Regions from separate parts of the Vreelandella lionensis genome, predicted to be linked through region 4. Evidence: predicted binding sites of a transcription regulator. Region 4 holds the regulator's gene; each other region holds the start of a gene.
What was found. Region 4 encodes sigma-54, which starts transcription at its own class of promoters, with help from an activator protein. Its sites were predicted from a motif close to TGGCACNNNNNTTGCTNT; they were not measured.

Region 1: a site for sigma-54 is predicted at 2,549-2,566, ahead of ACIGG6_RS05870 (nitrate reductase). Genes of this name have one in related genera too.
Region 2: a site for sigma-54 is predicted at 4,142-4,159, ahead of urtA (urea ABC transporter substrate-binding protein). Genes of this name have one in related genera too.
Region 3: a site for sigma-54 is predicted at 3,702-3,719, ahead of ACIGG6_RS10705 (urease accessory protein UreD). Genes of this name have one in related genera too.

Annotation. Positions count from the first base shown of each region.
Region 1 is NZ_JBITWC010000007.1:56,707-64,596, forward strand. Features, by position in the region: gene nirB (nitrite reductase large subunit NirB) at 1-814, opposite strand, end outside; gene ACIGG6_RS05865 (NAD(P)/FAD-dependent oxidoreductase) at 832-2,139, opposite strand; gene ACIGG6_RS05870 (nitrate reductase) at 2,776-5,499, shown strand; gene cobA (uroporphyrinogen-III C-methyltransferase) at 5,459-6,355, shown strand; gene dkgB (2,5-didehydrogluconate reductase DkgB) at 6,467-7,291, shown strand; gene arfA (alternative ribosome rescue factor ArfA) at 7,415-7,597, shown strand; gene ACIGG6_RS05890 (response regulator transcription factor) at 7,701-7,890, opposite strand, start outside.
Region 2 is NZ_JBITWC010000015.1:26,511-34,400, forward strand. Features, by position in the region: gene urtC (urea ABC transporter permease subunit UrtC) at 1-947, opposite strand, end outside; gene urtB (urea ABC transporter permease subunit UrtB) at 951-2,561, opposite strand; gene urtA (urea ABC transporter substrate-binding protein) at 2,645-3,997, opposite strand; gene ACIGG6_RS10760 (tripartite tricarboxylate transporter permease) at 4,379-5,878, opposite strand; gene ACIGG6_RS10765 (tripartite tricarboxylate transporter TctB family protein) at 5,928-6,410, opposite strand; gene ACIGG6_RS10770 (Bug family tripartite tricarboxylate transporter substrate binding protein) at 6,518-7,513, opposite strand; gene ACIGG6_RS10775 (response regulator) at 7,744-7,890, opposite strand, start outside.
Region 3 is NZ_JBITWC010000015.1:15,845-23,734, reverse strand. Features, by position in the region: gene ACIGG6_RS10720 (diguanylate cyclase) at 151-1,524, shown strand; gene ACIGG6_RS10715 (copper chaperone PCu(A)C) at 1,573-2,097, shown strand; gene ACIGG6_RS10710 (PepSY-associated TM helix domain-containing protein) at 2,115-3,470, opposite strand; gene ACIGG6_RS10705 (urease accessory protein UreD) at 3,761-4,645, shown strand; gene ureA (urease subunit gamma) at 4,679-4,981, shown strand; gene ACIGG6_RS10695 (urease subunit beta) at 5,006-5,314, shown strand; gene ureC (urease subunit alpha) at 5,476-7,191, shown strand; gene ureE (urease accessory protein UreE) at 7,349-7,890, shown strand, end outside; gene ACIGG6_RS10680 (urease accessory protein UreF) at 7,890-7,890, shown strand, end outside.
Region 4 is NZ_JBITWC010000022.1:58,083-65,972, forward strand. Features, by position in the region: gene ACIGG6_RS13950 (KpsF/GutQ family sugar-phosphate isomerase) at 1-329, shown strand, start outside; gene ACIGG6_RS13955 (KdsC family phosphatase) at 372-914, shown strand; gene lptC (LPS export ABC transporter periplasmic protein LptC) at 914-1,486, shown strand; gene lptA (lipopolysaccharide transport periplasmic protein LptA) at 1,495-1,998, shown strand; gene lptB (LPS export ABC transporter ATP-binding protein) at 2,010-2,768, shown strand; gene ACIGG6_RS13975 (RNA polymerase factor sigma-54) at 2,874-4,289, shown strand; gene hpf (ribosome hibernation-promoting factor, HPF/YfiA family) at 4,387-4,695, shown strand; gene ptsN (PTS IIA-like nitrogen regulatory protein PtsN) at 4,700-5,167, shown strand; gene rapZ (RNase adapter RapZ) at 5,233-6,156, shown strand; gene ACIGG6_RS13995 (HPr family phosphocarrier protein) at 6,251-6,520, shown strand; gene pmbA (metalloprotease PmbA) at 6,547-7,887, opposite strand.

The DNA of each region.
Region 1 (7,890 bases), on a different contig from region 4:
CATCGATCACTACGCCGCCGCGCTCGCCAATGGTCAAGCCGCACTCCCGGGCGAGGGTATCTTGCGGGCGAATACCGGCGGAAAAGACGATCAGGTCGGTTTCCAGCACTTTGTCGTCTTGGAAGACCATCCGCAGGCGGCTGGTGTCGCCGGGTTCGATACGCTGGGTGGCCCGCTCGGTGAGTACCTGAACACCGAGGGCTTCGATTTTCTCTTTCAGCAGCTCGCCGCCTTCGCTATCTACCTGCATGGGCATCAGTCGCGGGGCGAACTCCACCACGGCGGTATCCAGGTTCAGCCCGCGCAGCGCGTTGGCGGCTTCCAAGCCGAGCAAGCCGCCACCGACCACCACGCCGTTGGTGGCGTTTTTGGCCGCTGCCTGAATGGCATCCAAGTCATCCAACGTACGGTAGACCAAGCAGCCTTCGCTGTCGTTGCCGGGAATGGGCGGCACAAAGGGAAAGGAGCCGGTGGCCAGCACTAGCTGGTCATAGGCGTAGTGGCCCTGTTCGGTCACCACCAGCTGCTGTTCGCGGTCAATCGCGGTGACCGCTTCACCGCTGCGTAGTTGAATGCCGTGGGTGTGGTAGTAATCGCCATCGCACAGCGCCAGTGACTCCGCATCGCGGCCGCTAAAGTACTCGGATAAGTGCACGCGGTCGTAGGCGCGGTGGCGCTCTTCGCCAAAAATCGTCACCTCAAACCCCGCCAGCGCGCCGCTTTCCACGAGCTGCTCGGCAAAATGGTGGCCGACCATGCCGTTGCCGACGATGATCAACTTTTGCGTGTTGGAAGACGTGGTTGGAGTAGACATTGTGTGATTCACCATAGCTAAGCCGCCTCACGGGTGAGAGATAAAGGGGATGACAGGGTGTCGAGAGGGTTGTCGAGCGCTGTTTGGGCATCGGTTGCGCCAAACAGCAACAGGTGGCGGCACGCGGTTAAGTCGGTCGCGGCCAGCGCCTGCTCGAAATACCAGGGGCCGTGGCGGGTATCGCCATACAGCACCGCGCCGATGAGGCGGCCTTGATGGAGCAGCAGGCGGCAGTAGTCGCCGGTTTCCGGGTCTTGATAACGAAGCTCTTCGTGCTTGGCGGCGGCCTCGGTGGGGCCAAAGGCAAACAGGCTCACTCCGCTGACCTTGAGTTTGGTGGCCGTGGGGGCTTCTTGATACGCCGCTGGATTTTCACCACACAGCACGGCGGCCAGCACTTCTACCTGCCGCCAAATTGGCTCCACCAGCCCATAAGTGTGCTGCTCGAACTGGCAGCATTCGCCCAGCGCATAAATGTGGTGGTCTGAGGTGGTGAGGTGCCCATCCACCACAATGGCGCGGTCGTACATAAGCCCGCTTTGCTGGCCCAGCTCCGCATTGGGGGTAATACCCGCCGCTACAATCACGCTGTCGGCAGCTAGCTTCCGGCCATCGCTCAGTGTGACCGACTGCACCTGCCCATGGCCGTTATCTTCCAAGGCAGCAAGCGATGCGCCGGTTTCAATGATGATGCCGCGCTCGCGCAGCGTGGCTTCCAGCAATTGGGCGGCGGTGGTGTCTAGCTGGCGGTTCATCAACCGCTCGCTGCGCTGTAAAACGCTGACGGTGAGCGCGCTACCGCCCCGTTTGCGCAGCCCTTCAGCGGCTTCCAATCCAAGTAAGCCGCCGCCAATCACCACGGCGTTGCCGCCTTGCTGAGCAATAGCTTCTAAGGCGTCGGCATCGCGTAGGTCACGAAACGTATGAACACCGTCAAGAGTGATGCCAGGCACCGCTGGCAGCGTGGGGCGCGAGCCAGTGGCCATCACTAAACGGTCATAGCTTAAGATGTCGCCGCGATGCGTGAGGAGCAGGCGGCGTTCGCGGTCGATGGAGGTCACGCGGTCGCCAAGCGTCAGTGTGATGTTGTTATCGGCGTACCAGGAGGCGTCTTGCAGAGTGAGCGCCTCAGGCGCCAGTTCGCCCGCCAATAAAGGAGAGAGCAAAATGCGGTTATAGGCAGGTACCGGCTCCTCACCCACCACTGTGATACGGCGGGGGCGCTGCGAATGTTTAACCAGCGCTTCAAGTAGTCGGTGGCAAGCCATGCCGTTACCGATAATGACGAGGTGTTCGTTCGGTGAGCACCGGGAAGCGGTTTCCATAGGTAGCTCCTGTAGTTGAAACATAATGTTCAGCAAATAAAAAACGCCCCTGACACAGCCCTTTCAAGAAGGGAGTATCAGGGGCGTCGTTGCCCGTTGGCGTCGTTGATAACGCACAGCAACCGCCGTTGGCTGCCGAACTGTCTTGCCTTACGGTGAGCAAAAAGCCCGCCAGCTTTTGCCGTCGGTGGATTTAATTCAGCCTAATCAGGGTATTAAGCGTTTATGAAGAAGCGGCAGGCCGCTCATGGTTAGCTAGGCTTGCCCCACTTTGGTGCTTAAGCGGCGGTTAATGCACTCTCTTCAACCGATTATTCGACAAAGGGCATGCCTTTCGCGAAAAGTAGAAATGCAGGCTGCGTTTATAAATGATTGTTTATTAAGTATTTTAATGGTTTTAGAGCAGCGTGGGCGCAGGGTTTGCAGTTATTCCAGTAACAAGCAACAACGGCTCAGTGCAGGGTCTTTGCCCATAACGATCACAACGACTAATTGCGTCGAATAATACCAACTGCAGCAAATCACTGATGAGTACGGCACCCGGTAAGCGGTGCTCCTGAGACAACGGCGTCCAGGCAGGCTTCTTTCGAGGCTGGCTTGGGCGCTTTTTGCTTTTTAACGCCGGAGGAAACTGCCATGCCACAGGCCAATCGGCTCGCCCGAACCACCTGCCCCTACTGCGGCGTCGGCTGCGGCGTTACCGCCACGCTGGAGAACGGGCAGCTCATCGCCGTCGAAGGAGACCGCGAGCACCCAGCCAACTATGGCCGCCTGTGCGTGAAAGGCACCGCGCTGCACGAAACGCTGAGCGAGCAGGGGCGCTTGCTGAAGCCGCGCGTGGACGGCCAAGAGGTCTCTTGGGAGCAGGCGCTCACCACCACCGCCGAACGCTTGCAAGCGCAGCGCAGCGCCCATGGCCCGCAGTCGGTGGCGGCGTATCTGTCTGGGCAACTCTTAACCGAAGATTATTACGTTGCCAATAAGCTGTTTAAAGGCTTCTTAGGCACTCCTCATCTGGATACCAACTCACGGCTCTGCATGGCGTCCGCCGTGGCGGGCTACAAGCGCGCCTTTGGTGCCGATGCGGTGCCCTGCAATTATGAAGACCTAGAAGAGGCGGAGCTGGTGGTGTTGGTGGGTTCTAACCTTGCCTGGAATCATCCGGTGCTCTATCAACGATTGAAGGTGGCCAAAGAGCGCAACCCGCTCATGCGGGTCGTGGTGATCGACCCGCGAGTGACCGACTCTTGCGAAATTGCCGATCTCTATTTGGGCATTCGTCCGGGTAGCGATGCTTACCTGTTTAACGGGCTGTTGGCGTGGATGGCTGACCACAACCGCTTGGATAGCGTGTACCTAGAACGCTACACAGAGGGGGTAGACGAAGCGCTGAGCACTGCTAGGCAGAGTGCAGACAGTGTGGAAGCCGTCGCCCGCGAGTGTGATGTGGACCCTGAACGCCTGGAAACCTTCTACTACTGGTTTGCCAGCCAGCTGCATGTGGTCACGCTATACTCCCAGGGGGTGAATCAATCCTCCAGCGGTACCGATAAGTGCAACGCGATTATCAACTGCCACCTAGCGGGCGGGAAAATCGGTTTGCCGGGGGCGGGGCCGTTTTCAATCACCGGCCAGCCCAACGCCATGGGCGGGCGAGAAGTGGGTGGGTTGGCCAATCAACTGGCGGCGCATATGGATTACCACACGCCGGGCGCTCGTGAATTAGTCAGCCGCTTCTGGGCCACCAAGCATTTAACCCCGGCACTGCCTGACGCCCCGGGTTACAAGGCGGTAGAACTCTTTGACGCCATCGAGCGTGGCGAGATTACCGCTCTGTGGGTGATGGCGACCAATCCGGCGGTGAGCATGCCGGATGGGGAGAAAGTGCGCCGCGCGCTGGCAAAATGCCCGCTGGTGATCGTTTCGGAGTGCGTCGCCAATACTGACCTGCTGCCCTTTGCGGATATCGTGCTGCCCGCGTCGGGTTGGTCGGAGAAGGATGGCACGGTGACCAACTCAGAGCGGCGAATTTCCCGCCAGCGGGGGATGCTGCCTCCTCCCGGAGAAGCGAAGCACGACTGGTGGATACTCTGCGAAGTGGCTAAGCGCTTAGGTTTTAGTGAGGCGTTCAGCTATACCCACCCGTGGGAGATTTTCGATGAGCACGCACGCCTCTCTGGCTATGAGAATAGCGGCGAGACCCAGCGGCTGTTCGATATCTCAGGGCTGGTAGGCCTGGGCCAAGCGGCTTATGATGCGCTCGCACCAATCCAGTGGCCCGTGACTCAGCAGGCTCCTCGCGGCACGGCAAGGCTGTTCGAAGATGGCCGGTTTGCTACGGCGAATGGCCGAGCCAAACTGCTGCCGATTACTCCGCGACCACCGGAGCAGCCGCTGAGCGACGACTACCCGCTGCGCTTGAATACCGGTCGCGTGCGGGATCAGTGGCATACCATGACGCGTACCGCCCGTGCGCCGCGCTTGATGAACCACCGCGCCGAACCGTTCATTGAGCTGCACCCAGACGATGCGGCTCAGGCAGGCTTAACGGATCAGGGTTTGGCGACGTTGACCGCTGCCGCCGGGGAGTACCGTGGGCGGGTGCGGGTTTCCAACGCCCAGCGCCGAGGCGAAGTCTTCGTGCCGATGCACTGGACCGACTGCTTTACCAAGCAGGGTCGCAGCGGTGCACTGATTAAAGGCTATACCGACCCGCTCTCCGGGCAGCCGGAAGCCAAGCAGGGGGCGGTGGCGGTGAGTAAGCTCCCCATTGCTTGGCAGGCGACGCTGCTGCTAGCCAACGAGTTGGATACGCAACCATCGCCCTGGTGTCGCAGCGACTACTGGGCGCGCATTCCGATGGCAAGCTGCACCCGTTGGCAGCTAGCGGATAGCCAGCCAGTTAAGGATTGGCTGGCGCAGGTGGAAGCGTGGTGCGGCATGCCTGTCTCTTTGTGGTGTGACGACCCGGCAACGGGTAGGCTGCGCGCAGCGGGAGTAGTGAACGGGCGGCTGCGCTGGTGGTTGATGGTGGGGCCACCCGACGAACTGCCCGGGCTTGCCTGGCTTGAAGCGCGCTTCACTGACGCTACCCTGGAGACACAGCACCGTAGACGCCTGCTGGCCGGGTGCGATGATGGTGCTGTTGATATCGGCCCGGTGGTGTGCAGCTGCCACCAGGTTGGCCAAGCCAGCATTGTGAAAGCGATTCATGCGGGCGATACCAGCGTAGAAGCGTTAGGCGCACGACTGGCCTGCGGCACCCAGTGCGGCAGCTGCCTACCCGAACTAAAAGCGATACTTGAAGAGGAGCGGCCCCATGCGCGCGCTAAGCAAACAGCTAACACAGAAGTGGCCTGAAGCGCTGTGGCGCTTGGGTCAGAGGGCGTGGGCGCCTTTTAGTCGCGACACCGCCGCTCGTTTACACCTGCCGTTAAGCGGTGAGTGCCAGCCGGGAACCGTCTATTTAGTCGGCGCAGGCAGCGGCGATGTCGAGCTGCTGACGTTAAAAGCCGCGCGGTTGCTAATGCAGGCAGACGCAGTAGTGTATGACCGCCTTGTCGGGGACGAGGTGTTAGGGCTCATTCCTCCGGGCACCGAGCGCTACTACGTCGGCAAAGCCAGCGGCCATCACAGCATGCCTCAGGCAGAAATTGGTGCGCTGATCGTCTCCCTGGCCCAGGCAGGCAAATCGGTAGTGCGCTTGAAGGGTGGCGACCCCGGCGTGTTTGGGCGCATGGGCGAAGAGTTAGCGGCTCTGGCAGAGGCCGAGCTGCCCGCAGAGATTGTGCCGGGTATTACCGCCGCCTCCGCCGCAGCGGCGGGGATGGGAATCCCGCTTACTGATCGCGGCCACGCCCAGCAGGTGCGTTTTATTACGGCTCAGCTATGCCGGGAAGGCGGTATGCCGGACTGGGCGTCGCTGGCGCGTCAAGACGAGACCCTGGTGTTCTACATGGGGCTCTCCAAAGTGGCTGCCATTTGCCATGGCCTGCGCCAAGCGGGCCTGCCCGATACGTGGCCTATCATGCTGGTGGCCAACGCCAGCCAGCCCGAGCAGCAGTCCCTGGTGGGCACGCTAGCCGATATGCCCGAACGCCTCGCCGCTCAGCCGCTGCCATCGCCCTGCCTCATTATGGTGGGCAGTGTGGTCAGTATGGTGACCCATAGCCCAGCTGCTACGGGCGCACAGGAGCAGCATTGTCAGCAGGCCTGATGGCGGGGTGTTGTTTTTTTACGAAAGAATGTTAAAAGCCAGGGTTGAAGTCCTGGAGTGCTCTCCCCATATTCGTTAACACGCTATCAAATGAAGCAAAGGAGAGAAGGGATGCACAATGACGCTCCGAACCCCGGTTTTGGCACTTTTCGCCTGGAAGGCGACACGTTAACGAAGAGCATTCACGCGGCCCTGGAGGCCGGTTACCGCCATATCGATACCGCTCAGTTTTACGATAACGAAGCGGGCGTTGGCAAAGCGATTGCCTCTAGCAGCGTTCCCCGTGAAGAGATTTTTCTGACCACGAAAGTGTGGTTCGACAAGCTCGAACCCGCCGCGCTGAAGGCCAGCGTCGATGAAAGCCTGGAAAAGCTGGGCACCGATTATGTAGACCTGCTGCTTATCCATTGGCCATCGCCGGATGATGCGGTGCCTATGGCGGACTACTTAACCGCCTTAAAAGAAGTGAAGCAGGCGGGCAAAGCGCGACATATCGGCGTGTCGAACTTTACCATTGCACAGCTCGATGAAGCGGTGGATATCTTAGGCGCTGGCGAGATCTTTACGAACCAGATTGAGGTTCACCCGTTCCTGCAAAATCGCCGCTTAGTGCAGCACTGCGAAAAGCTCGGCATCAAAGTGACGGCCTTTATGCCGCTCGCTGTTGGCAAAGTGCTCGATGAGCCTGCGCTGCAGCGCATTGCGGATGCACATGGGGCCAGCCCGGCGCAAGTGACCTTGGCGTGGATCCATCAACTGGGCTACCTGACTATTCCGTCGTCCACCAAGGCGCGCAATATTCAAAGCAACATCGACGCTTTCAAACTGACCCTGAGTGAGTCAGAAATGGCACAGATTGCTGAGCTGGATCGCCATGAGCGTATTGCAAACCCAGATTTTGCCCCACAGTGGGACGACCAGCCGTTAGGTGGCTAGGCAGTCCACTCTATTGTAAAACCTGCGCGCTAAGGGAAACTGTTGGCGCAGAGGGTGTTCTTAAGGGCGGTGGCTGTTACTCGCCGCCCTGTTAAGCTTCTCTTAATAAACCAGGAGTACAGTGTGAAACAGTATAAGGTTCGCGATAACGCGCTGAAAGCCAAGTTACGCACACCCATGTTCAAAATGCAGCAGCAAATGCCCAAGAAAGGCAAAGGCAGCTACTCTCGCAAAGGGCGTCATGCACAGAAGGGGCAACCTTCTATTTGCTACGGCGTCCTGAGAGGGCATCGCCAAGCCGCTTAAATCAGCGTTTTGGCGATGCCTTCCCCAGGCATCGCTGCAGGCAATTTGCCAGTCTGCAGACTCTCATCAGCTTTTGGCCGACCGCAAGGTCGGCTTTTTTATGTCAATTGGCCGCTTGCTCTACGGTAGAGATACTGCACACTTCCATGCGGTAACCCGATTGATACACGCTACGTAGGCGCAAGCCGTGCCTGCCATCCAGCTCTAATTTGCGGCGCAATCGGCTTACATGGGTATCAACTGTGCGCGTTGATACATCGCCTTTTATTCCCCATACCAGTTCCAGCAAATGC
Region 2 (7,890 bases), on a different contig from region 4:
TACAGCGTGGCCCGGCCACCCAGCGCCACCCACAATACAATTTCAATCGAGAACAGCGGCGAGAATTCGCTGGGGTTAATAATGCCCACTTGCGGCACATAGAGCGCCCCGGCAAGGCCCGCCAGCATGGCCGAGACCACGAAGACAAACAGCTGGAAGCGCTCGACGCGGTAGCCAATAAAGCGCGTGCGCGCCTCGGCGTCCCGCGTGGCCACACATACCCGGCCCAGCTTGCTGGTTACGATTGCCCGGCAGAGGATATAGCCCAGCGCCAGCGCTACGCCGGTGGCAATAAACAGCCCCAAGCGCGTGGCATCGCTACGCAGGTTAAAGCCCAGCAGTTCGCGGAAGTCGGTCAAGCCGTTATTGCCGCCAAAACCCATCTCGTTACGGAAGAAGGCCAGCATCAGGGCAAACGTGAGAGCCTGGGTAATAATCGAGAGATACACCCCGGTGACCCGCGAGCGGAAGGCCAAAAAGCCGAACACCAGCGCCAGCAGCCCCGGTGCCAGTAGCACCATGGCAAAGGCAAACCAGGCCATATCGAAGCCGTGCCAGTACCAGGGCAGGCTGTCCCAGTTCAGGAACACCATAAAGTCCGGCAGTACCGGGTGGCCGTAGGTGCCACGGTCACCGATTTGGCGCATCAGGTACATGCCCATGGCGTAGCCGCCAATGGCGAAAAACGCCCCGTGCCCCAGGCTCAAGATGCCCAGGTAACCCCATACTAAATCTACCGCGACGGCGAGCAGCGCGTAGCTCAGGTACTTACCGAACAGGTTGACGGTGTAAGCGTTCACATGCAGCGGGTGCCCCTGGGGCACCGCCAGATGCAGCACGGTGACCAGCAGCAGCGCGGCCAACAGCACGCCTAGAAAGGTCTGAGTGGCCCGCTCACCGAACGGGCGCGTCAACCAAAACTGGCTGGATGTTGCTTGCGTCATCATGGGTTAGCCCTCCGCAGCCCGGCCCTTCTGCGGGAAGAGTCCACGCGGGCGTTTTTGAATAAACAGAATGATGAAGACCAGCACGATAATCTTGGCCAGCACCGCGCCCGCCCAAGGTTCCAGCACCTGGTTGATCACCCCCAGCGAGAGCCCCGCCACTAGCGTGCCCCACAGATTACCCACGCCGCCGAACACCACCACCATGAACGAGTCGATGATGTAGTTTTGTCCGAGGTTGGGGCCTACGTTGGTGAGCTGGGAGAGCGCCACGCCCGCCAAGCCCGCCACGCCGGAACCCAGCGCAAAGGTCATGATATCCACGCGGGTGGCGCGAATACCCATAGAGCGCGCCATGGCGCGGTTTTGGGTAACGGCACGCACTTCAAGCCCTAAGCGGGTGCGACGCATAATCAGCATCAGCGCAGCGAACACTACCAGCGCAAAGCCCAGCACAAACATCCGGTTGAGCGTGAGCGAAAGCGCGTCGTTGATCACCAGCGAGCCGCTCATCCACTCCGGCGTCACCACGGTGCGGTTGAGCGGTGAAATCACCGTACGCACCAGCTGCTGCAGAATCAGGCTGATACCGAAGGTTGCCAGCAGGGTTTCCAGCGGGCGGCCTTTGAGGAACTGGATCACACCCCGCTCAATGGCAATGCCCACCAGCGCGGCCACCATAAAGCCTGCGGGGATAGACAGAATCAGCGCCAGCCCCGGCTGGCCCGGCAGCAGCTGCTGCATCATCCAGGTGGTGTAGGCGCCTAACATCATTAGCTCGCCGTGGGCCATGTTGATCACGCCCATCACGCCAAAGGTAATCGCTAAGCCAATCGCTGCCAGCACCAGCACCGAGCCCAAGCTCAAGCCGAAATAGAGCGTTTCCAGGCCGCGGTTAATCTTGAGCTGCTGCTCAATGCCTGCCAGCGCCGTGGCTGCTGCCTCGGCAATAACAGGGTCGTCGCTATTAGCCGCACGGCCTAACGCCACGCGAGCACGCGGGTGAAGGCTGCCAGTGAGCGCCTCGACACCCGCCATCTCGCCCTGCTCGGCGCGGTAAATCGCCACCGCCTGAGCTAAGCGCGTGCGAACGTACTCATCTTCCGCGTCGGCAATCACCGGCGTCAGCGTCTCGGCCAGCTCGCCGTCCACTTCGCCCAGCAGACGGTCGGCGGAGGTACGGCGGCGCTCTACGTTAGGCGAGTAGAGGTCCACCACGGCAATGGCGCTACGTAGCTGGTTACGCAGCGCATTGTTGATGCCGATACGGTCCAGGTCGCGGCGGGACATTTCGCCCAGCGGCTCGTTAGTCAGCGCATCGGCCACCGGCCAGTCACGGCCACGGTTCTCGAGCACCAGCACGAAGCGGCCATCGTCGGTGCGCTGAAGGCGGCCATCCAACAGTGCCTGCAGCCAGTCGCGGGCGCGCTCATCGTCGCTTTGTAGAATAGCGGTAATGGCTTCGCCTTTATCGCGGTAGGAGTCCACATCCAGCGCGGTCAACAGCGCGAGTGCGGCTTGGTCATCGGGGTTCGAGGAGCTGCTTTGTGCCTGCGCCGACACGGCGGTGCCGAGTAGCATCAGGCACAGTAGCCCCAAGGAAAGGAAACGCCTCATGGGGTTCTTCCTTTGGTGATCAAATGGGAGAGGTAGCGTGCTCCCCTACTGCGCCATTGCGCTGGCGCAGTAGGGGACGAAAGTTACTCGGCGAGCGCTGCTTCGGCTTCTTCTGCTGCGGTGCTGCCACCACAGGAACCGTTCACAACGTTAAAGTTGCCGCACTCCATGGGCTTGCGCCAATCAGAGATCAGGTCACGGGAGCCCGGCAGGTAATCCGACCACGCATCACCGGCCACGGTAGAGGGCGTTTGCCAGACGATATCGAACTGACCGTTATCCTGAACTTCGCCGATCAGCACCGGCTTGGTGATGTGGTGGTTAGGCATCATCGCCGCGTAACCGCCGGAGAGGTTCGGCACGGTCACGCCGATAATCGCGTCTTTCACCGTATCCACGTCGGTGGTACCCGCTTTACGCACGGCTTCGGCCCACATGTTGAAGCCGATGTAGTGCGCTTCCATGGGGTCGTTGGTCACCGACATCTCGTCACCGGTGTGCTCGATCCAGGCGTCGATAAAGTCGTAGTTGGCGTCGGTATCCACGCTCATGAAGTAGTTCCAGGCGGCCAGGTGGCCCACTAGCGGCGCGGTGTCGATACCGGAAAGCTCCTGCTCACCCACCGAGAAGGCGATGACCGGAATGTCGGCGGCATCGATGCCCTGGTTAGCCAGCTCGCGGTAGAACGGCACGTTGGCGTCGCCGTTAATGGTAGAGATCACGGCGGTGGGCTTGCCCTCTTCGCCAAAGCGGCGGATTTCGGAGACGATGTTCTGCCAGTCCGAGTGACCAAACGGCGTGTAGTTGACCATGATGTCTTCTTCGGCCACACCGTGCTCATCTTTCAGGAACGCTTCCAAGATGCGGTTGGTGGTGCGCGGGTAGACGTAGTCGGTGCCGATCAGCGCGAAGCGCTCGATACCCACTTCGTTGATCAAATACTCAACGGCAGGAATGGCCTGCTGGTTAGGGGCGGCACCGGTGTAGAAGACGTTTTCAGACGACTCTTCGCCTTCGTACTGCACCGGGTAGAACAGCAGGCCGTTGAGCTCTTCTACCACTGGCAGCACCGCTTTACGGGAAACGGAGGTCCAGTTGCCGAAGATCACATCCACTTCTTCCTGGGCCAGCAGCTCGCGGGCGCGCTCGGCAAACAGCGGCCAGTTAGACGCGGGGTCGACCACCACGGCTTCTAGCTGACGGCCCAGCAGGCCACCGGCTTCGTTCTGCTGCTCAATAAGCATTTCCACGGTGTCTTTCAGGGTCGATTCACTGATAGCCATGGTGCCAGAGAGCGAGTGCAAAATACCGACTTTGATCGGGTCGTCGTCTTGGGCCACCGCTTGCGCGCTGGCGCCCATCACAGCGGCGGTGATCAGGGCAGTGGCGAAACGGCTAAGGGTACGTGGGTGTGTCTTGCGCTGCAGTGTGGTCACTTGAACCTCCTTGCGCCCCTTATGGTTGGGGCTCGTGTTTGGGGTACCGCGACCAAGCGTTGTCGTTATTGAGGCGACGGGGCACTTGGTGCGTCCACTCGTGGGTAGCGAGCCATGGCTCGTTATTCACACGTCGCTATTCATGCTGCAAGGGGTGCGCCAGATTAAAGCAAAGACTATTAATAAAAATAGAATCAAATACTTAGCAGTTTTCAAAAAACACTGTTTTATGCCGCGTGCACAAATATGACGCAATTAGTAAGCCGTCATGCACGCTTGTTATGCACCAATAGGATGCCTTGCACCACAAGAGGGTATTGTCACCGCCAATAAAAAAGCGCCCTAGGAGACCTAGAGCGCCGAGGAGTAAAGCGTTGGCGTTTAGTTAGCCGCCGCAGCCGCCTTGCTACGCCGCTTTTTAAGCAGCGGCAGGCCCAGGGAGAGCACCGCGATGACCAGTAGCGCCAGCGAGATCGGCTTATCGATAAAGGTGGTCCAGTCGCCACCAGAGATCTGCAGCGCCCGGCGCATGGACTCTTCCATAATGTTACCCAGGATCAGCGCCAGAATCAGCGGCGCGGTGGGGAAGCCAAACAGGCGCATGCCCAAGCCCAACAGGCCAAAGCCCAACAGCAGCAGCAGGTCGAAGACGCTAAAGCTCATGCCGTAAACGCCGATCATGCAGAAGATCAGAATCATCGACAGCAGCAGCGGGCGCGGTAGGTCGAGGATTTTAGCGATCAGCGGGATCAGCGGCAGGTTCAGTACCAGCAGGAAGATGTTGCCGATATACATACTGGCAATCACGCCCCAAAACACATCCGGACGTTGCTCCAGCATCATCGGGCCAGGGGTGACGCCCATTACCAGCAGCGCGCCCAGCAGTACCGCCGTGGTGCCGGAACCCGGTACACCTAGGGTTAAAAGCGGCACGAAAGAGCCGGTACAGGCGGCGTTGTTCGCCGCTTCCGGCGCGGCCACGCCCTTAATGTTGCCCTGGCCAAAGGTGTCGCCATCTTTCGCCAGGCGCTTCTCCATGCTGTAGCCCAGGAAGGAGCCAATAGTGGCGCCCGCCCCCGGCAGTACGCCGGTGAAGAAACCAAGTACGGAGCTGCGGCCAATCGGGCCAGCAATTTTCTTCACTTCGCCACGGCTCAGTTTCAGCGAGCCAATCACATTGCGCGGCACCTCTTTACCGCCGCCGCCACGCAGCAGCATGTAGAACACTTCCGCCAGGGCGAAGATACCCAGCGCCACCACCAGAAAGTCGATACCGTCGAGCAGTTGAATCGAGTTGAAGGTAAAGCGTTCAGTACCGGTTTGCGTGTCGATCCCCACAATCGAGATCATCACACCCACTACCGCCGCAATCAGGCCTTTTACCAAGGATTTATCCGACAGTGACACCACCGCCGTTAAGCCCAGCACCATCAGTGCAAAGTACTCAGCAGGGCCAAAGCTTACCGCCACTTTGGAGAGCAGCGGTGCCACCAGCATCAAAAAGATCACCGATACCGTACCGCCGATAAAGGAGGCATACGCCGCAATGGCCAGTGCCTTACCCGCCATGCCCTGCTTGGCCATCGGGTAGCCGTCAAAGGAGGTTGCCACCGTGCCCGCCACGCCGGGGGCGTTGAGCAGAATGGATGAGGTCGAGCCGCCGAAAATAGCGCCGTAATAGACCCCTGCCATCAGAATCAAACCGGAGGAGGGCTCCATGGCAAAGGTAATCGGAATCATCAGCGCCAGCGCGCTGATCGGCCCCAGGCCCGGCAGCATACCGATAATGGTACCGGCAAACACACCGGCGAAAACGTAAGCGATATTGATTGGCTCAAGCGCGATGCCAAAGCCATACATCAGATTGTTTAAGGCATCCATGGGAGTGTCTCTCGTTAAAACCCGCTAAGCGTGCGTCAGCACGCCCTGCTTAGAACGGCAGTACGCCGGTGGGCAGGTAAACATCCATTACCCGCGTCATGGTCAGGTAAAGGGCCAGTACCACACCCAGCGATGCCGCCAGGTTGACGCCGTGGCGGCGATAGCCGTAGTAGGCGGTTAAACCAACGCTTAAGAGCGTGGAGGCCAAGACAAAGCCCAGCGGCACCAGCAAAAACGCATAGGCGGCAATGGCTAGCGAGGTCACGATGACACGCGCCCAAGGAGTGAACAGCAGCGGGCCGTTGGTGGCCTCATGGTCGATCTCATCGGCCCCGGCAATAGCGCTCGGCTTTTCAAAAAACAGCAGCGCCGCCAGCAGCAGCAGAGACACACCCAATACTTTGGGGAACAGGTCGGAATCCACCGGGCGCGGTAAGGGGAACGTCGGGATTTGCCAAGCCATGGCTAAATAAGCAGCCGCCACCAGTGCCAGTACAAGCGCTAGCCACTGGTTAGTATTCAATCGGGTCATTGGGATTTCTCCGAAGGAGCCAACGCGGATGCGCTGGCCCTCGCGGTAACAGACAGAAGATCCCAGCGGCGTGGCGCCACCGGGGAATCTCTAACGGGCGCTGGCGCTTACTGGCGCAGCAGGCCCAGATCGGTCAGCACGCTGCTGAACTGCTCTTGCTGATCGTCCAGGAAGGCACCAAACGTTTCGCTATCCTGGTAGGCATCGATCCAGCCCAGCTGGTCGCTGGCTTCGCGCCATGCGTCGGTTTCGAGCATTTCAGCGAATAGCGTTTCGTAGTACTCCACCGCTTCTTCCGGCATTTCCGGCGCGCCCATCACGCCACGCCAGATATCGAAGGTGTAATCTAAGCCCTGCTCTTGGTAGGTGGGCACTTCGGCCAAACCGCCGCCCAGACGCTCTTCAGAAGAGACGCCCAGAGCGTGCAGCTGGCTGCCTTCGCCAAGCTGGCCCACGGCTTCACCAGCACCACCGATCACCGCTTCAATGTGGCCGCCCATCAGGTTGGTCATGGCATCGCCGCCGCCAGAGAACGGGATATAGTTCACTGCCGAGGGCTCCATTCCCGCCGCCGACGCCAAGCCCGCCATCGAGATGTGGTCCATGGAGCCTGGCGCACTGCCGCCGCCCACACTCAGGCCGGGGTTGGCTTTGAGCGCTTCAAACAGGTCATCCAGGGTTTGGTATTCGGAATCCGCCGCGACCAGAATAATCGAGTAGTCGGTGTTGATACGCGCAATCGGCGTGAAGTTGGTGTGGTCGTAGCGGGAAGCGCCTGCCAGCGGCACCAGAATCATCGGCGGGCTGGTGGCAAACAGTTTGTGGGGGTTGCCGCTATCGCGGGCGACCTGGGCCCACGCCACGGCACCGCCGCCGCCAGGTACGTTGATCGCTGCAAAACTCTCATCCGCCAGGGACTCTTGCTGAATCACGCGGGACATGGTGCGTACCAGGGTGTCCCAGCCGCCACCGGGGTTAGCCGGCGCAATAAATTCGATAGAACGGCTCGGGGTCCATTCTTGCGCTTGGGCAGATATCGTCATGGCCAGGGCAGCCATCGGCAGGGCAAGCACGGCGATGCGCTTTAGGGGTAGCGTCGTCATTGGCGTTCTCCACATTGTTATTTAAACAGTGTTGTTATTAACGTTGGCTTATTGTTAACCAAGCTTCTTCATACGCAGAGTTAATAAACGGCGCCGGGCACTCGGCTATTAACTTTGTGTGGTTACGCAGCGAACGTTAGAAGAGCGCCACCCCTAGCGGCAAGCTTATGACCATAAACGACAAATTGTTCTTTTTGTGCGTTTTGTTCATTTTGTTCACGCAGACATGCTTATAACGTTTCTAGCCACCCCTTAGCGGCGCCTAGCAGCCGATAGCGCCGTTCGGGGCGGCCCACATCGCCATACCCTAGCTCAGCGCTCACCGCCTGTTCAGCGACTAAAAACTCCAAATAGCGCCGCGCGGTTGAGCGGCTGGC
Region 3 (7,890 bases), on a different contig from region 4:
TCGTCAGGTTGGATTATCCACACTCACTCTGTCCGCTTATGTAGGCTTTAAAAAAGTGGGGGGTTGTTTAAAACCCTGAGTTGCGTCCGTATTGGCTATCCTGTTTTATGTGTAACATGGCGGGTTTCAACAATAACCATCGGGTGGGGTATGCGTTATAAAGATAAACATCAGCTCGCCGCTGAGTGGCAAGCACTCCTTGAGCGTACGCCTGTGGCGCTTCGCCAAGCAGTGGAGACGCTGGTGGAGTCCCGCCGTGACTATTTTGCTGATCACTTCTATCAGGTGATGATGGAGGATCCCCACGCCTCGCTGTTTCTCTCCCATGACCAAGTGAAAAATCGCCTGCATCCCTCTATGCAGCGCTGGTTGAGCGCTATGTTTGCCGTCGAGCACGCCGATTTTGAATCCTTGGTCGAGCAGCAGGAAAAAGTCGGCCAGGTGCATGCGCGTATCGATATCCCGGTGAACTTGGTACTTAATGGCGCACGTCAGTTAAAGCAGGCGCTTTATGAGCACATTAATAGCACCTTTAGCGCTGAACTCTCTTCCGGTGATGCAGCGGTTTACGTGTCTGATCATATTGATATGGCCATGGAAATAATGAGCCATGCCTATTCAGTGGCGAATAATCGTAATACCCGTATGGAAGAAGCCTATAAGCTTTTCTCTTTAACCCAGAGTATTGGTGATGAGCGCGAGCGCCAGCGCTCCGCACTGCTTAATTGGGAGAACGCGCTCATGTTTGCTGTGGCCGCGCAGCAGGCGACCAGCGCCTTGCCCCGATTAGCCAGCTCTGAGTTTGGGCTTTGGTATCACCATAAAGCGTGCCACGCCTTTGAGGGCGCGCCGGAAATCACCACCATTTCCCGGCATATTCGCCTTGTGGATGAGCAGTGGCTCGCTCAGCTAGGCGACCCAGACAGCCAGCTTCGTTTGGCCGCGTTGAGTAACATTCGTGATGCGGCGCGCACAATTTTGATGCTGCTAGACGATATTCTGGATCGCGCCTCGGGGCTTGAGGCGGGCCGGGATAGCCTAACGCGCCTGCTGAATCGTAAGTTTCTCCCGGTGGTGCTGAACCGTGAAATTGAACTTGCCCGGCGCTCGGAGAAGTGTTTTGCGCTGCTCATGGTGGATATTGATCACTTCAAATCAATTAATGACACCCATGGCCATGATGCTGGCGATAACGTACTGCAGCAGGTGGCCAGTATCCTTGACCGCTCGACCCGAGGCGGCGACTACGTGTTTCGTATGGGCGGTGAAGAGTTTCTGATTGTGCTGGTGGATACGGATCAAGACGGCAGCCGTCTGTTTGCCGAACGGCTGCGCCATGCGGTGGCCAAAGAGCCGATGTTAGCCGCTGCCGATACGCTACTGAACGTCACGGTGAGCGTCGGGGTTACGCTTCATGATGGCCACCCAGACTACCAACGCTCGATGCAGCGCGCCGACCAAGCGTTGTACCAAGCGAAGCGCAACGGGCGTGATCGGGTGGTGGTGACCGCTGTCACTGAGTAATATCGCGGTAAGCGCTAGGTTTTGGCGATGTTACCCACGGAGAACACTATGTTGATGCGCCGTTTTACGCTGTTAACCGCAATGCTGCTCATGAGCGCGCCGCTGATGGCGGCTCATCATGGCAGCGACCACTCGGATGCCATGGAAGGCCACTCCTCTATTGAAGTGGCGCAACCCTGGACCCGTGCAACGCCGCCGGGAGCCGGGGCGGGCGGTGGCTTTGTCACCCTCACCAATCATGGCGATGGCGATGACATGCTGCTAGGGGCGACCAGCCCGCTCACCGAGCGTGTCGAGATTCATATTATGGAGATGGACGGCGATGTGATGCGCATGGCACCCCTGCCCGGTGGCATTGAGATACCGGCAGGAGGGAGTGTCACGCTAGCGCCGGGCGGTTTGCACTTAATGTTGATGGAACTGGGCTCACCCATCGTGGAGGGTGAACCCGTCCCTGTGACGCTTGAATTCCAGCACGCCGAGCCGATGGAAATTGAGCTTCAGGTGCTACCCGTCGGGGCATCACCAGACGGTGACCACCACGAAGGCAGCCACGGTGACGCGTCGCACTAATCAGCCTTGCCGCCCTGTTAACCTCGGCGAATGGGGTGGCGTTGCTGGAATGGCCGCACGATCAGCCAGTCGATGACCAGCATCACGATCAAAGACGCCCCAACGAGCGGGAACAGCACGCCGCCAATCACAAGAAGAGCGATTAGCCCACGAAACACGCGTTTATCAGCGGGCAAGGGCGGCACGCCCATGGCCCCTGATGGGCGACGCTTCCACCACATCACGCCTGCAGCAACGCACATCACGATGATGGCGATGCATACCGCCAGCAGGAAGAGCTGATTGATAAGCCCAAACTCCTGCCCCAAGTGAACGTTAATCCCAAACTCCAGCCAGCGGCCTAGCGGGCCATAGTTGGCGTAGCTCATATCGAGCAGCGGCTCACCGCTATATTGATCAAGGTGAATCACCCGCTGCTGGGTTAAGTCATCGGGATAAATCGAACCGGTATACACCCCGGCAGCCGTGTTGGGCAGATTGACCGTGTAGCCCTGCTGTAGGCCCAGCGCATCTAACCGAGCCACGGCGTTGTTCAACCCAATGCGCGGAGCAGGCACGGCAGGCTGTATGGATTCAGGCACTCGCGCCTGCTCCAGCGACCAGCTGGTGCTGCCTTGGTCGCTTAAATAGGCGCTAGACATCGGTACGTCCACCCGAATGCCAGCCGGATAGCCAAAGTTATTGCCGTTGGCCCATTCGTTTACCTGTGCGCCCCAAACGCCCGACCACGGCATGCCGGTAAGGGCCAAAAACACAATGAACCCACCAATAAAGATACCCAGCACCGCGTGCAGGTCGCGCCAGAACACTCGGCTTTTGGGTTTGCCGCGCACGCTCACCACGCCGCCCCTACCGTTGCGCGGCCACCAGAGATAAATGCCGGTGGCGACCAACAAAATCGACCAGCCCGCGGCAATCTCAATCAGCTTGCGCGGGGGTTGCCCGAAGAACTTGAAGCTATGCAGGTAGCGAACGGTCCACATCACCGTGCCCCGGTCATCCAACGAACCAAGCACCTCAGCCGTATAGGGATTGACGTACACGGCCAGCCGTTCGCCGGTTAGTGAGTTAACGGTCACTTCCGCTGAACTTCCCGGGGTGGTGGGCGAGGTGTATGTCACCGCCGTGCCGGGGTAATCCTGCAGTGCCGAGCTAACGAGTGAGGCGGCAGGCTGGGTGGTCTGCTGAACTTCCACGCGCTTGAGATCTGAATGAATCAGCGCATCCAGCTCGTCATCGAATAAATACAGCGCCCCGGTCAGCGAGAGCGCGATTAAAAAAGGCAGGATTAACAGGCCTGCATAAAAATGCCAGCGCCAAACGGCGCGATACAAGTCGAGCGACGCAAGGCGTCTTGATGGAGAGGCAGGCATGATCATTCCTATCTAGGTCGCGAGCGGGCCCGCTTGAAAAGCAGTAGAGGGTAGCGGAAGGGGGAAAAACGTAAAGAGCTACCGAGAGTGACATGGTGTCACTGCCATAAGCGCTAATTAGGTGCATTGTGATGGCTGTATGCACATATTTGGTGCGCTGGAGGGCTGGGCAAGAGGGTTGAGGCTCAAAAAAAGGTCTTTATGAAGGTAAAAAAGCGCCTTTCACCATTTTGGCGCATTCTTTGCATTTATAAGGCAATGATGAATCCACCAGAAAGCGACAGCGCCCCATGATGTTAAGCGAACTTGCCCCACCCGCTGCTGGTTCCGGCCACCGCTTTGACGCCGAGCGCCGCTGGGCCGCCTCGCTGACCCTGCGTTTTGCCAACCGCGATGGCGTGACCCGGTTAGTGCAAGCGCGCCACCAAGGTCCGTTACGGGTACAGCGCCCCTTCTACCCAGAAGGCAGCCAGGAAGCGTGCCACGTTTACGTATTGCACCCGCCCGGCGGGCTCGTGAGCGGTGATGCGCTGACCATCCGTGCTCATATCGAGCGCGAAGCCCATGCGCTGCTCACCACACCCGCTGCCAATAAGCTCTACAAAGCCGACAGCCAAGGCGTGGCCTGGACACAGCACACCGAGCTGACGGTAGAAGAGGGCGGCACCTTAGAGTGGCTACCCCAGGAAACCATCGCGTTTAACGGCTCAAAGGGCACTCAACGCACCCATATTGCGCTGCAGGGCAATGCTCGCTGCCTAGGCTGGGAAGTGATGGCACTCGGCCGCCCGGCCAGTGATCTGCCCTATGTCACGGGGCGCATCGAACAGCACTTTCGCTTAACCCTGGATGGCAAGCCGCTGTGGCTTGAACGCCAGCCGCTGGACCCCGCACACCCACGCTTTGCGGGCCGCTGGGGGCAGGGTGGCGCCACGGTGCAGGCCACGCTCTGGGCGGTGGGTATTGACGATGCCGCTGCGGCCATTGAAGCACTGCGCGAAGCGCTGCCGGATAACCCCCGCTGGGCGGTAACCGTACGCCACGGCGTACTGCTGCTGCGCTATCTAGGCACTTCTCGTAACGAAGCCTGGGCGCTGTGTGAGCAGGCCTGGCACCTGCTACGGCCGCGCTGGATCGAGCGCGAAGCGCACACGCCGCGCATTTGGCTAACTTAATTGGCAACACGCTGATAACGCTGGAGACACTCCATGGAACTGACCCCACGAGACAAAGACAAGCTGATGCTGTTTACCGCCGCCCAGCTTGCCGAGCGCCGCAAAGCGCGTGGTTTAAAACTGAATTACCCCGAAGCGGTAGCGCTGATCAGCTTTGAGATTATGGAAGGCGCGCGAGATGGCCGCAGCGTGGCGGATTTAATGAGCTACGGCCGCGAAATCCTCACCCGAGACGACGTGATGGAAGGCGTGGCGGAGATGGTCGATGAAGTACAGGTGGAAGCCACCTTCCCCGACGGCACCAAGCTGGTCACCGTTCACACGCCGATCAACTAATTCATCCACCGTTAGGAGAGCGCCATGATTCCAGGACAGTATCAGTTACAAGAGGGTGATATCGAGCTGTGCGCGGGTCGCGAGCGTATCACCGTGGAGGTGGCCAACACCGGCGACCGCCCCATTCAGCTTGGCTCCCACTACCACTTTGCTGAAGCCAACCCCGCGCTGGTGTTTGACCGCGATAAAACCCGTGGCTACCGCCTGGACGTCGCCGCCGGAACCGCTATCCGTTTCGAACCCGGCCAAACCCGCGAAGTCACGCTGATTCCGTTTGTCGGCAAGCGGGAAATCTACGGCTTCCGTGGCGATGTGATGGGGCCGCTCGATTAGCCAACGGATTAATAAAGAACAACCGACGGTAGGGCGGGCATCGGCTGGGTGACTGTCTGCGCCATGGATGGCGCAGTCAAGCTTACAGGGATGTATTCACAGCGTGTCACACAGACGATGGCCGCCCAGCACTGGACTCAACGCTTGAGGCAGAGGCAAATATGAAACCGGTAAACAAGATCAGTCGGCAAGCCTATGCCGATATGTACGGCCCCACCGTAGGCGACCGCGTGCGCCTGGGTGACACCGAGCTGTGGATCCAAGTCGAAAAAGACGCCACCCACTACGGTGAAGAAGTAAAGTTCGGCGGCGGCAAAGTTATCCGCGATGGTATGGGCCAAAGTCAGCGCCAGGACGCCTCGGTGATGGACACCGTGATCACCAACGCGCTGATTTTAGACTGGTGGGGCATCGTCAAAGCCGATGTAGGGCTGCAAAACGGCCGCATCGCCGCCATCGGCAAAGCAGGCAACCCCGATACCCAGCCCGATGTGGAGATTGTGATTGGCCCCGGCACCGAAGTGATTGCGGGCGAAGGCAAAATCCTCACCGCAGGCGGCATCGACGCCCACATCCACTTCATCTGCCCCCAGCAGGTCGAAGAAGCGCTGATGAGCGGTGTTACCACCATGCTGGGCGGCGGCACCGGCCCCGCCACCGGCTCCAACGCCACCACCTGCACCCCCGGCGAGTGGCACATTGGCAAAATGCTTCAAGCGGTAGATGACCTGCCCATGAACATCGGCCTGCTCGGCAAAGGCAACGCCAGCCTGCCGGAAGGGCTCGAAGCGCAGTTGGAAGCGGGCGCGATGGGCCTCAAGCTGCATGAAGACTGGGGCACCACCCCCGCCTCGATTGATACCTGCTTAAGCGTGGCGGAAAAGTACGATGTGCAGATCGCCATTCACACCGATACGCTCAACGAATCCGGCTTCGTGGAAGACACCCTAGCGGCGTTTAAAGAGCGCGGCATTCACACCTACCACACCGAAGGCGCAGGCGGCGGCCACGCCCCGGATATCCTCACCGCCTGCTCCAAAGAGTACGTGCTGCCGTCCTCCACCAACCCCACGCGGCCCTACACGGTGAACACCATCGACGAGCATCTCGACATGCTCATGGTCTGCCACCACCTGGACCCCAATATCCCCGAAGATGTCGCCTTTGCGGATTCACGTATTCGCCGCGAAACCATCGCCGCCGAGGATATTTTGCACGACCTGGGCGTGATCTCGATGATCGCCTCCGACTCCCAGGCCATGGGCCGCGTGGGTGAAGTGGTCTGCCGCACCTGGCAAACCGCCCACAAAATGAAAGTGCAGCGCGGCCTGTTGCCGGAAGATGAAGCGCTGGGGGCCGATAACCTGCGTGCTAAACGCTATATCGCCAAGTACACCATTAACCCCGCCATTACCCACGGCATTGCCCATGAAGTCGGCTCGATTGAAGTCGGCAAGCTGGCGGATTTGGTGCTGTGGAAGCCTGCTTTCTTTGGCGTCAAACCCGCGCTGATTCTGAAAGGCGGCATGATTGCCGGTGCGCCCATGGGCGACCCCAACGCCTCGATTCCCACGCCGCAGCCGGTGCACTACCGCCCTATGTTCGGCACCTTTGGCCGCGCCGCCAGCCAGACACGGCTCAACTTTGTCAGCCAAGCGGCAATAGACGCAGGCATCAAAGAGCGCCTTGGCTTACAAAGCACGCTTTCCGCCTGTAAAAACGTGCGCGGCGTGCGTAAAAAAGACATGAAGCTCAACGATGCCTGCCCAGAACTCACCGTCGACCCGCAAACCTACGAAGTGCGCTGCGACGGCGAACTGCTTACCTGCGAGCCCGCGACCGAGCTACCGCTGGCGCAGCGGTATCACTTGTTTTGAATGTAGGGTATACCCCACGTGACACGAGAGCCGGGAGCAGCCCGTAGAGAGGGTCTTTTGCCATGGATGGCAAAAGTAGCGTACAGGGATGTATTCACAGCGCCCTCTCGTAGGGCTGCTCTCGGCGAGCCTCAAAGGCTATACCAGGACGATATCGATGTTGAAACTGATTGAACGCCTCGGCCCCATAGATGAGGGCACCGCCAGCGACACGCTGACACTGCCCTTCGAGCTACGCATTCGCGGCCGCTTAAAAGCCGAAAGCGACAGCGGCCAGCCGCTAGGGCTGTTTCTGGATCGCGGCCCCGTGCTGCGCGATGGCGAAGGCCTGAAAGCCGAAAATGGCGAGATCGTGCGCATTTGCGCCGCGATCGAACCCGTGGTGACCGCGCGAGTGAGTACTGGCTTACCGCTGGCCCGGCTGGCTTACCACCTCGGCAATCGCCATGTGCAGCTCGCGCTAGGCGAAGACGAGCAAGGCGGATGGGTGCGCTTCCCGCCCGACCATGTCCTCGAAGAGCTGGCTGAGCTGCTGGGTGCCACGCTTGAGCACCACAACGCCACCTTCGACCCCGAACCGGGCGCTTACAACCAAGTGGGCGGTGGGCATTCGCACAGCCATTCGCACGGTCATGGCCACGCTCATTCCCACGACCACGACCACGACCACGACCACGACCACGACCACGACCACGCGCA
Region 4 (7,890 bases):
TGGGCAGCCCGCTGCGCGATGCACTACTTGAGATAACCCGCCAAGGACTGGGCTTTACCTGCGTGGTGGATAGCGAAGGCCGTCTTGCCGGGGTCTATACCGACGGCGACTTGCGTCGCACGCTAGACCAATACCACGACCTGCGCGATGTTCAGGTAGATGACGTAATGACGCGCCCCGGCAAGCGCATTGGTCCAGACATACTGGCTGCCGAAGCGGTGCGCATTATGGAAGATAACCGTATCACTGCACTGGCTGTTGTTGATGAACAGCAGCGCCCCATCGGCGCGCTGCATATGCATGACCTGCTTGCCAGCGGCGTTATTTAACGACTTTATACTGCTTTTTTGGCAATGGATGATGGAGGCTTTATGGCCCTACCTGATGCACTACTCGACCGGCTTCGCCGCGTAAAACTGCTTGCGATTGATGTAGACGGTGTACTTACTGACGGCCGTCTCTATTTTCAGGCTGACGGTATCGAAATCAAAGCGTTTCACACCCAGGACGGTCATGGCCTGAAGTTACTCAAGCGTGTCGGCATCCATGTGGCGCTGATTACCGGCCGTGATTCACCTATGGTGAGCCAGCGCGCTGCTGCCTTAGGCATCACTCACGTGCACCAGGGCTGTGAAGACAAACTCACTACCCTGAGAGCGCTTTGTCAGCGGCTTGATATCACCTTAGAACAGGTCGCCTACTGTGGAGATGACCTACCTGATCTTGCTCCGATCAAGCGCTCCGGTGTCGGTATTACGGTCCCCAATGCTCCGGACTACATGCACACCCATGCCGACTGGATCACTGAACGCCTTGGCGGACACGGGGCTGTGCGTGAAATTTGCGATACGCTCCTAACGTCTCAAGGGCACTGGGATGCCGTACTCGATACGTATCTGCACGGACAGTCATAATGCGCTTTAGGGTAAGAAAACGGGTCTGGATCACGGTAATGGTCATCGCCCTAGGCGGCGTGCTGGTTTGGCTAGACCCTCGCGGCCCCCAGGAGACTGAGATTGACTCTGAAGCTCGTGCCCAGGAACCTGGGCACGTATTAGAGAATGCCGAAATTACCCTATTTGGCGAAACAGGCACTATTCAGCAGTCTCTGGTAACCCCACGGCTGGTGCATACTCCGCAAACGGCAATGACTGACGTGCTGTCACCCCGTGCCACGCTGTTTGATAGCGAACAACGTGAGTGGCTCGCCACGGCGAACACTGGCACCCTCAATACCGAAACCCAAGCATTAACATTGGCAGGCTCCGCGCGGCTACTAGCGCCTGAAGAGGGGTGGCAGCTTGATACCGAACTATTAAACTACGACGGGACCACCCGGCATGCCTGGAGCGACACCCACGTAGTGTTGCAGCAGCCCCCTCAGCGTATGGAAGCCTCTCGAATGGATGTATGGCTGGATGACAGCCAAGTCCGTTTAACCAACAACGTGCGCGGCGTTCATCCGCCGGCCACCCGTTCCCCTTAGGAGTCGCGATGAATGCTCTAATCCGCACTGCACTTTTTGCCCTAGCCGTGCCGCTTGTCACGATTGCACTGCCTGTAGCGGCACAAAACCAAGCGCCTATTCATGTGGAGGCCGACCGGTTAGACCTTGACCAACGAGCAGGGACAGCCGTGTACACCGGTAACGTTGACATTCGCCAAGGCAATATGCAGCTACGCGGCGAGCGTGTCGAAATTCAGCGTAACGATGCTGGCGAGTTGTCTCGCGCCATCGCTACGGGCGAGCGTGCTTACTTGCGTAACCAAATTGAAGACCAAGAAACCCCTATAGAAGGCTGGGCGCGTCGGATTATTTATCACGTTTCCGAACGCCGGGTTGAGCTGATTGACCAAGCTGAGCTGACCCAGCAAGGAGATCACTTCCAAGGTGGACGTTTAGAGTACTTTATCGATCAAGAAGTAGTACAAGCACGCTCTGACGTTAGCGGCAGTGAAAATCAGCGTATTCGTATGACCCTTCAGCCCGAACAATAGGAAGTGGCCACGTGGCAGCATCAACATCCCCAGAACCCACACCAGTAAAAACGCTCTACGCCCATCATTTAGCGAAGAGCTATAAGCGCCGCCGTGTGGTTAAAGATATTAATCTGGAAATCACTCAAGGTAGCGTGGTTGGGCTACTTGGCCCTAATGGTGCAGGTAAAACCACCTCGTTTTATATGATTGTGGGGTTGGTCAAATCGGATGCGGGCAAAGTAGGCATTGACGACCTTGACCTCACTCATGCTCCTATGCATGAACGCGCCATGGCAGGGATTGGTTACCTACCCCAGGAAGCTTCCATCTTCCGCAAGCTCTCCGTGGCCGACAACATTATGGCCATTTTAGAGACACGCAAAGAGCTTGATCGAAGCGCCCGGGAAGCACAACTTGAGTTACTACTTGAAGATTTTCACATCACTCATATACGCGACAACTTAGGCATGAGTCTTTCTGGGGGCGAACGCCGCCGTGTTGAAATCGCCCGCTCTTTGGCCACCGAACCGGCCTTTATCCTGCTGGATGAACCTTTTGCCGGGGTTGACCCGATTTCCGTTGGGGAAATTAAAACTATCATTCGAGCGTTAAAGAAACGCCACATTGGTGTATTGATCACCGACCATAACGTTCGTGAAACGCTGGATATTTGTGATATTGCCTACATTGTTGGCGACGGTCACATCATTGCCAGTGGAAACGCCCAGGAAATCCTCAACAACCAGAAGGTTCGAGATGTCTATTTAGGCGCCGATTTCCGCCTTTAAACAGTGACCTGCAGAAGCATTTCTTTTAGTGGCATGCTTATTGCACTTGCACCAAGCCATAACTCGCTCTAGGGTGGAGCTTTCTGATTAACGAGTGGTTCTCAGATGGTCATGAAAGCTTCTCTCCAATTGCGTATCGGCACACAGCTGACCATGACACCTCAGCTGCAGCAGGCTATCGCCCTGCTTCAGCTATCGACGCTGGACCTTCGTCAAGAAATTCAGCAAGCGCTAGATGCCAATCCCATGCTTGAGCAAGAAGATGAGTTTGGCGAGCAGGCTGTCAGTGAGCCTCAAGAGGCTGAGTGGTCCGAGAGCATCCCCAACGAACTCTCCGTCGACAGTGACTGGTCAGATACCTATCAAGACATAGGCAGCCTGGGTGGCAGCAGTGAAGGCCCCGACTTCGAGCGCCAAGCCGCTGGACAAAGCCTACATGGCCACCTGCTATGGCAACTGGCCATGACAGACTTTAGCCCGCGAGAATACGCCATCGCGGAAAGCCTGATTGATGCGCTGGATGCCAACGGCTATCTCACCCAGCCGCTTAATGACATTCGGGAAGGATTAAAAGCCCAAGGCCATGACAGCTTAAGCCAGCGGGAAGTGGAAAATACCCTGCTGCGCTTGCAGCAATTTGAGCCCACCGGCGTCTTTGCCCGAGACCTGCGTGAATGCCTGATGCTGCAACTCGCCTCACTACCCGAGGACACCCCGCTGCTAATGCCCGCCAAACGGCTGGTTCGCCAGTTTTTGGAAGCATTAGGCAAAGACGATATGCGGCTTCTCAAGCGCCGTTTAAGCCTTGATGACGAGCAGCTTGACGATGTCATCCGTTTAATTCGCAGCCTTGACCCACGCCCTGGGAGCACCTATGGCGTTACCGACGACAGCTACATCACCCCCGACCTAGTCGTTCGGCATGACAATGAAGGCTGGCATTTAGAGCTCAATCCAGAAGCACTACCACGCTTGCGTATACAGCCCGACTACGCCAGCTTGATCAAACGCGCAGACAAAAGCCAAGACAACCAGTTCCTCAAAGAGCACCTCCAAGAAGCCCGCTGGCTGATCAAAAGCTTATCGAGTCGCAATGACACGCTGCTACGAGTTGGGCGTGAAATTATTGCACGCCAAATTGGCTTTCTGGAGCATGGCGAAGAAGCAATGAAACCGCTGATTTTAGCGGATATTGCTGAAGCGGTAGAGATGCACGAATCCACCATATCCCGTGTGACCACGCAGAAATTTATTCACACGCCGCGGGGCGTTTTCGAGCTTAAGTACTTCTTCTCAAGCCAGGTAAGCGGCCAAGACGGCGGCGACAGCCACTCCAGCACAGCCATTCGTGCCCGCATCAAAAAGCTGATTCAGGATGAACCCTCAGGAAAACCGCTCTCCGATAGCCGCTTGGTGACTCTACTTGAAGAGGGGGGCATTAGCGTTGCACGGCGTACTGTCGCAAAATACCGGGAGTCAATGGGCATTCCCTCGTCAAGTGAGCGCCGTCGTTTACGCTAGTTAAACGGTACGTATGAACAAACTCAACGCAAGGGCTTTGCAATAGCGTAAAAAGGGTTACAATCGAAGTACAGTCCGATGGATAAGGAGCACGTCAATGCAAGTAAACATCACTGGTCATCACGTTGAACTGACTGACGCCTTGCGTGACTACGTTAACGAAAAGCTGGAACGCGTTGAACGCCATTACGACAACATTACCACGGTGCAAGTGACCTTATCTGTTGAGAAGGAGCGCCAGCAAGCAGCCTGCACACTGCACGCTGCCGGTGCAGACCTTCACGCCGAAGCGCTTGATAACGACATGTATGCCGCTATTGATGCGCTAGCAGACAAAATCGATCGTCAACTCGTTAAACATAAGGAAAAAGCACAAGCTCGCGCCCAGGGCGCTGGTGTGCGTTAACTCAATGACGTTGGAAACCATCCTCCCCCCGGAGCGCGTGCTTTATGACGTTCCCGGGGGCAGCAAAAAACGGGTGCTGGAGTTTTTCAGCACCTTTATCGCCCAAAATACACCCAGCCTAGATAGCCAAGAGGTGTTTAGCCGCCTCATTGGCCGCGAGCGACTAGGCAGTACGGGGATAGGCAACGGGGTTGCCATCCCCCACGCTCGCAGTCCTCACTGTAGCGCACCCATTGCTGGCTTTTTAAAGCTTGCTGAGCCAGTAGACTTCGACGCCATTGATGGCGACCCGGTGGATCTTGTGTTTGTGCTGCTGGTACCAGAAGAGGCAGATGACACCCACCTAGCACTGCTTGGCCAAGTGGCTACTATTATGAACGACGCCCATACGCGTCAGCAGTTGCGTAAAGCCGATAGTCAGCGCGAACTCTTAGCACTTATTACCGCCAAGATTCGCGAACAAGCCGCCTAGGCTTTATGGGCGGTGGCCACTGCACGCAGCGATAATTTCCTCCTATGCAAGCCAAGAGAGACGCTATGCAACTGGTGATCATTAGCGGCCGTTCAGGGTCCGGTAAATCTATCGCCTTACAAGCGCTAGAGGATCTTGGCTACTACGCTATCGACAATTTACCCGCCATGCTGCTGGGCTCATTAGTTGATGAACTACGTGAGCAAGGCGAGCGCACTCACTTAGCAGTGAGCATTGACGCGCGCAACCTTCCTACGGCGCTTGAACGCCTCCCAGCTTTACTGGAAGAACTACGCCAGCGAGAAATTCGTTTTCAGGTCATCTATCTGACCACGGATGCGCGCATTCTTTTGGAGCGTTACTCAGCCACCCGCCGTCGCCATCCCCTTACCCGGGATAGCGAAATGACGTTGGAAGAGGCCATCAATAAAGAAGAAGAGACGCTGCTTGAAATTCGCGATCTCGCTGACTTGTTGATCGATACGTCGCGCTTATCCGTGCATGATCTGAGACGCCGCATTACTGATCAAGTCGCCCACCAGCGAAAAGATCAGCTAACGCTGACGTTTGAGTCGTTTGGCTACAAACGCGGCGTACCCATGGATGCCGACTTAGTCTTCGATGTTCGCTGCCTGCCCAACCCTTATTGGGACCCTACTCTGCGCCAATTTACAGGGCGTGATGCCAATATAGTGGCGTTTTTAAGTAGCTACCCAATGGTCGAGGCAATGACCAATGATATTCAGGAGTGGTTGGAAAAGTGGCTTCCGGCTTACCAAAATAGCCAGCGAAGTTATATGACCGTGGCTATTGGCTGCACCGGCGGGCAACACCGCTCTGTTTATATGGTCGAACAGCTTGCTAAAAAGCTGGTTAAACAGACCGGAGAAGTACAGTTGAGACACCGTGAGCTGGGGTTACAATACACGCTGAGCGAAGAGCCAGCGGTGCCATGCGTTACCACACCCGCCGCTGCCAGCACGCCCTGAGTGTCAGGACCTAATTTTTAAGGCCTAAGCTTCTCAAGACCTAAGTTTTTTTAAGACCTAAGTTTCAAGACCCACTCGGCAAAAAGGAACCAGAGTGCCCGAAAGAACCTTAACACTTACCAACCAGCGTGGTCTTCATGCCCGCGCGGCCACCAAACTGGTGAAATGTGGCCAGCAGTTTTCCGCGAACATCGTGGTTTATAAGCAGCAGCAGAAAGCCGATGCCGCCAATATTATGTCGCTGCTGATGCTGGCCGCCCCCTGCGGCACCGAGCTTACTGTCGCCGCTGAAGGAAGCGACGCCGAACAGGCGCTAGATGCCATTGAAGCTCTATTCGACGCACGGTTTGACGAAGACCAGTAGCTAGTTTACCAAGCCAGCACTGTCGATTAGCTTCCTGCCACTGTCATCGCATCAATCAGCCAGCTACCCGTGTGAATACTGCCACGGGTATCCGTATCACTTCCCACACCGCTCAGCCCCGCGAACATCTTGTTGAGGTTACTAGCAATAGTGAACTCCTCAATGGGGTACTGTACTTCGCCATTCTCAATCCAGAAACCCGCCGCTCCCCGGGAATAGTCGCCAGTGACGCCGTTAACACCCTGCCCCATGAGCTCGGTCACCCAAATACCACGCCCCATCTGTGTTAACAGCTCTTCCCGCGGCGTTAACGGCGCTAACAAGCGCAGGTTGCGCGCGCCGCCCGCATTGCCCGTGGACTGCATTCCTAAACGACGCGCGCTGTAGGCAGAGAGCATGTAGCTCGCCACCTGCCCCTGATCAATAAACCGGTTGCTACGGGTTTGTACACCCTCCGCGTCAAACGGTGAACTAGCCGTTGCTCCCACTTCCAGCGGGCGCTCTTCTAACCCAAACCAATCGGGGAATAGCGGGCTACCCAAGCGGTCACATAAAAACGAGGCTTCTCGATAAAGCGCGCCGCCCGCCAGAGCACCCATAAGGTGGCCGATAAGGCCGCTAGCAAGGGAGGGATCAAACAGCACTGGAAACGTACCTGTCGGGGGGCGTCGCGCTCCTAGACGCCGCAACGTTCGCGCTGCTGCCTCGCGCCCCACCTCCTCTGGGTGGCGAAGCTGCTGCGGGTTACGCGCAGACGTATAGTCATAATCCCGCTGCATGCCTTGCCCATCTTGGGCAATCAGCATGCAGGAGAGTGAGTGACTGCTACCCTTTTGAGTCCCCAAAAAGCCGTGGCTATTGGCGTATACTCGCACGCCCTCACCGCTTGAGAGCGAGGCACCTTCTGACTGGTGAATACCTGCCACCTCGCGGCCAGCCTGTTCGCAGCGCAGGGCAAGGTCAATCGCTTCATCAGTTGAGAGCGCCCACGGATAGTGCACCTTCAAGTCTGGCAAATGGGTCGCCATCAGCTCTGCTTCAGCGAGGCCTGCAGCGGGATCTTCCCCGGTATAACGTGCAATAGCCAGCGCCTTTTCAACCGTGGCACGAATGGAGGCACTACTGGCATCCGTTGAGGAAGCGCTACCTTTACGTTTTCCCACATAGAGCGTGACCGCAATACCCTGATCACGAGATAGCTCAACGGTCTCCACTTCACCAAGTCGCACACTAACGCCCAACCCTTGGTCAACGCTCGCGCCGACTTCGGCGGCATCCGCCCCTAGCTGTTTTGCCAGGGCAAGCGCCTCTGTGGCGCGCTCCGTCAACTGCGCCTGCTGCGCCGTTGCATCAAATGCCTGTGCCATATG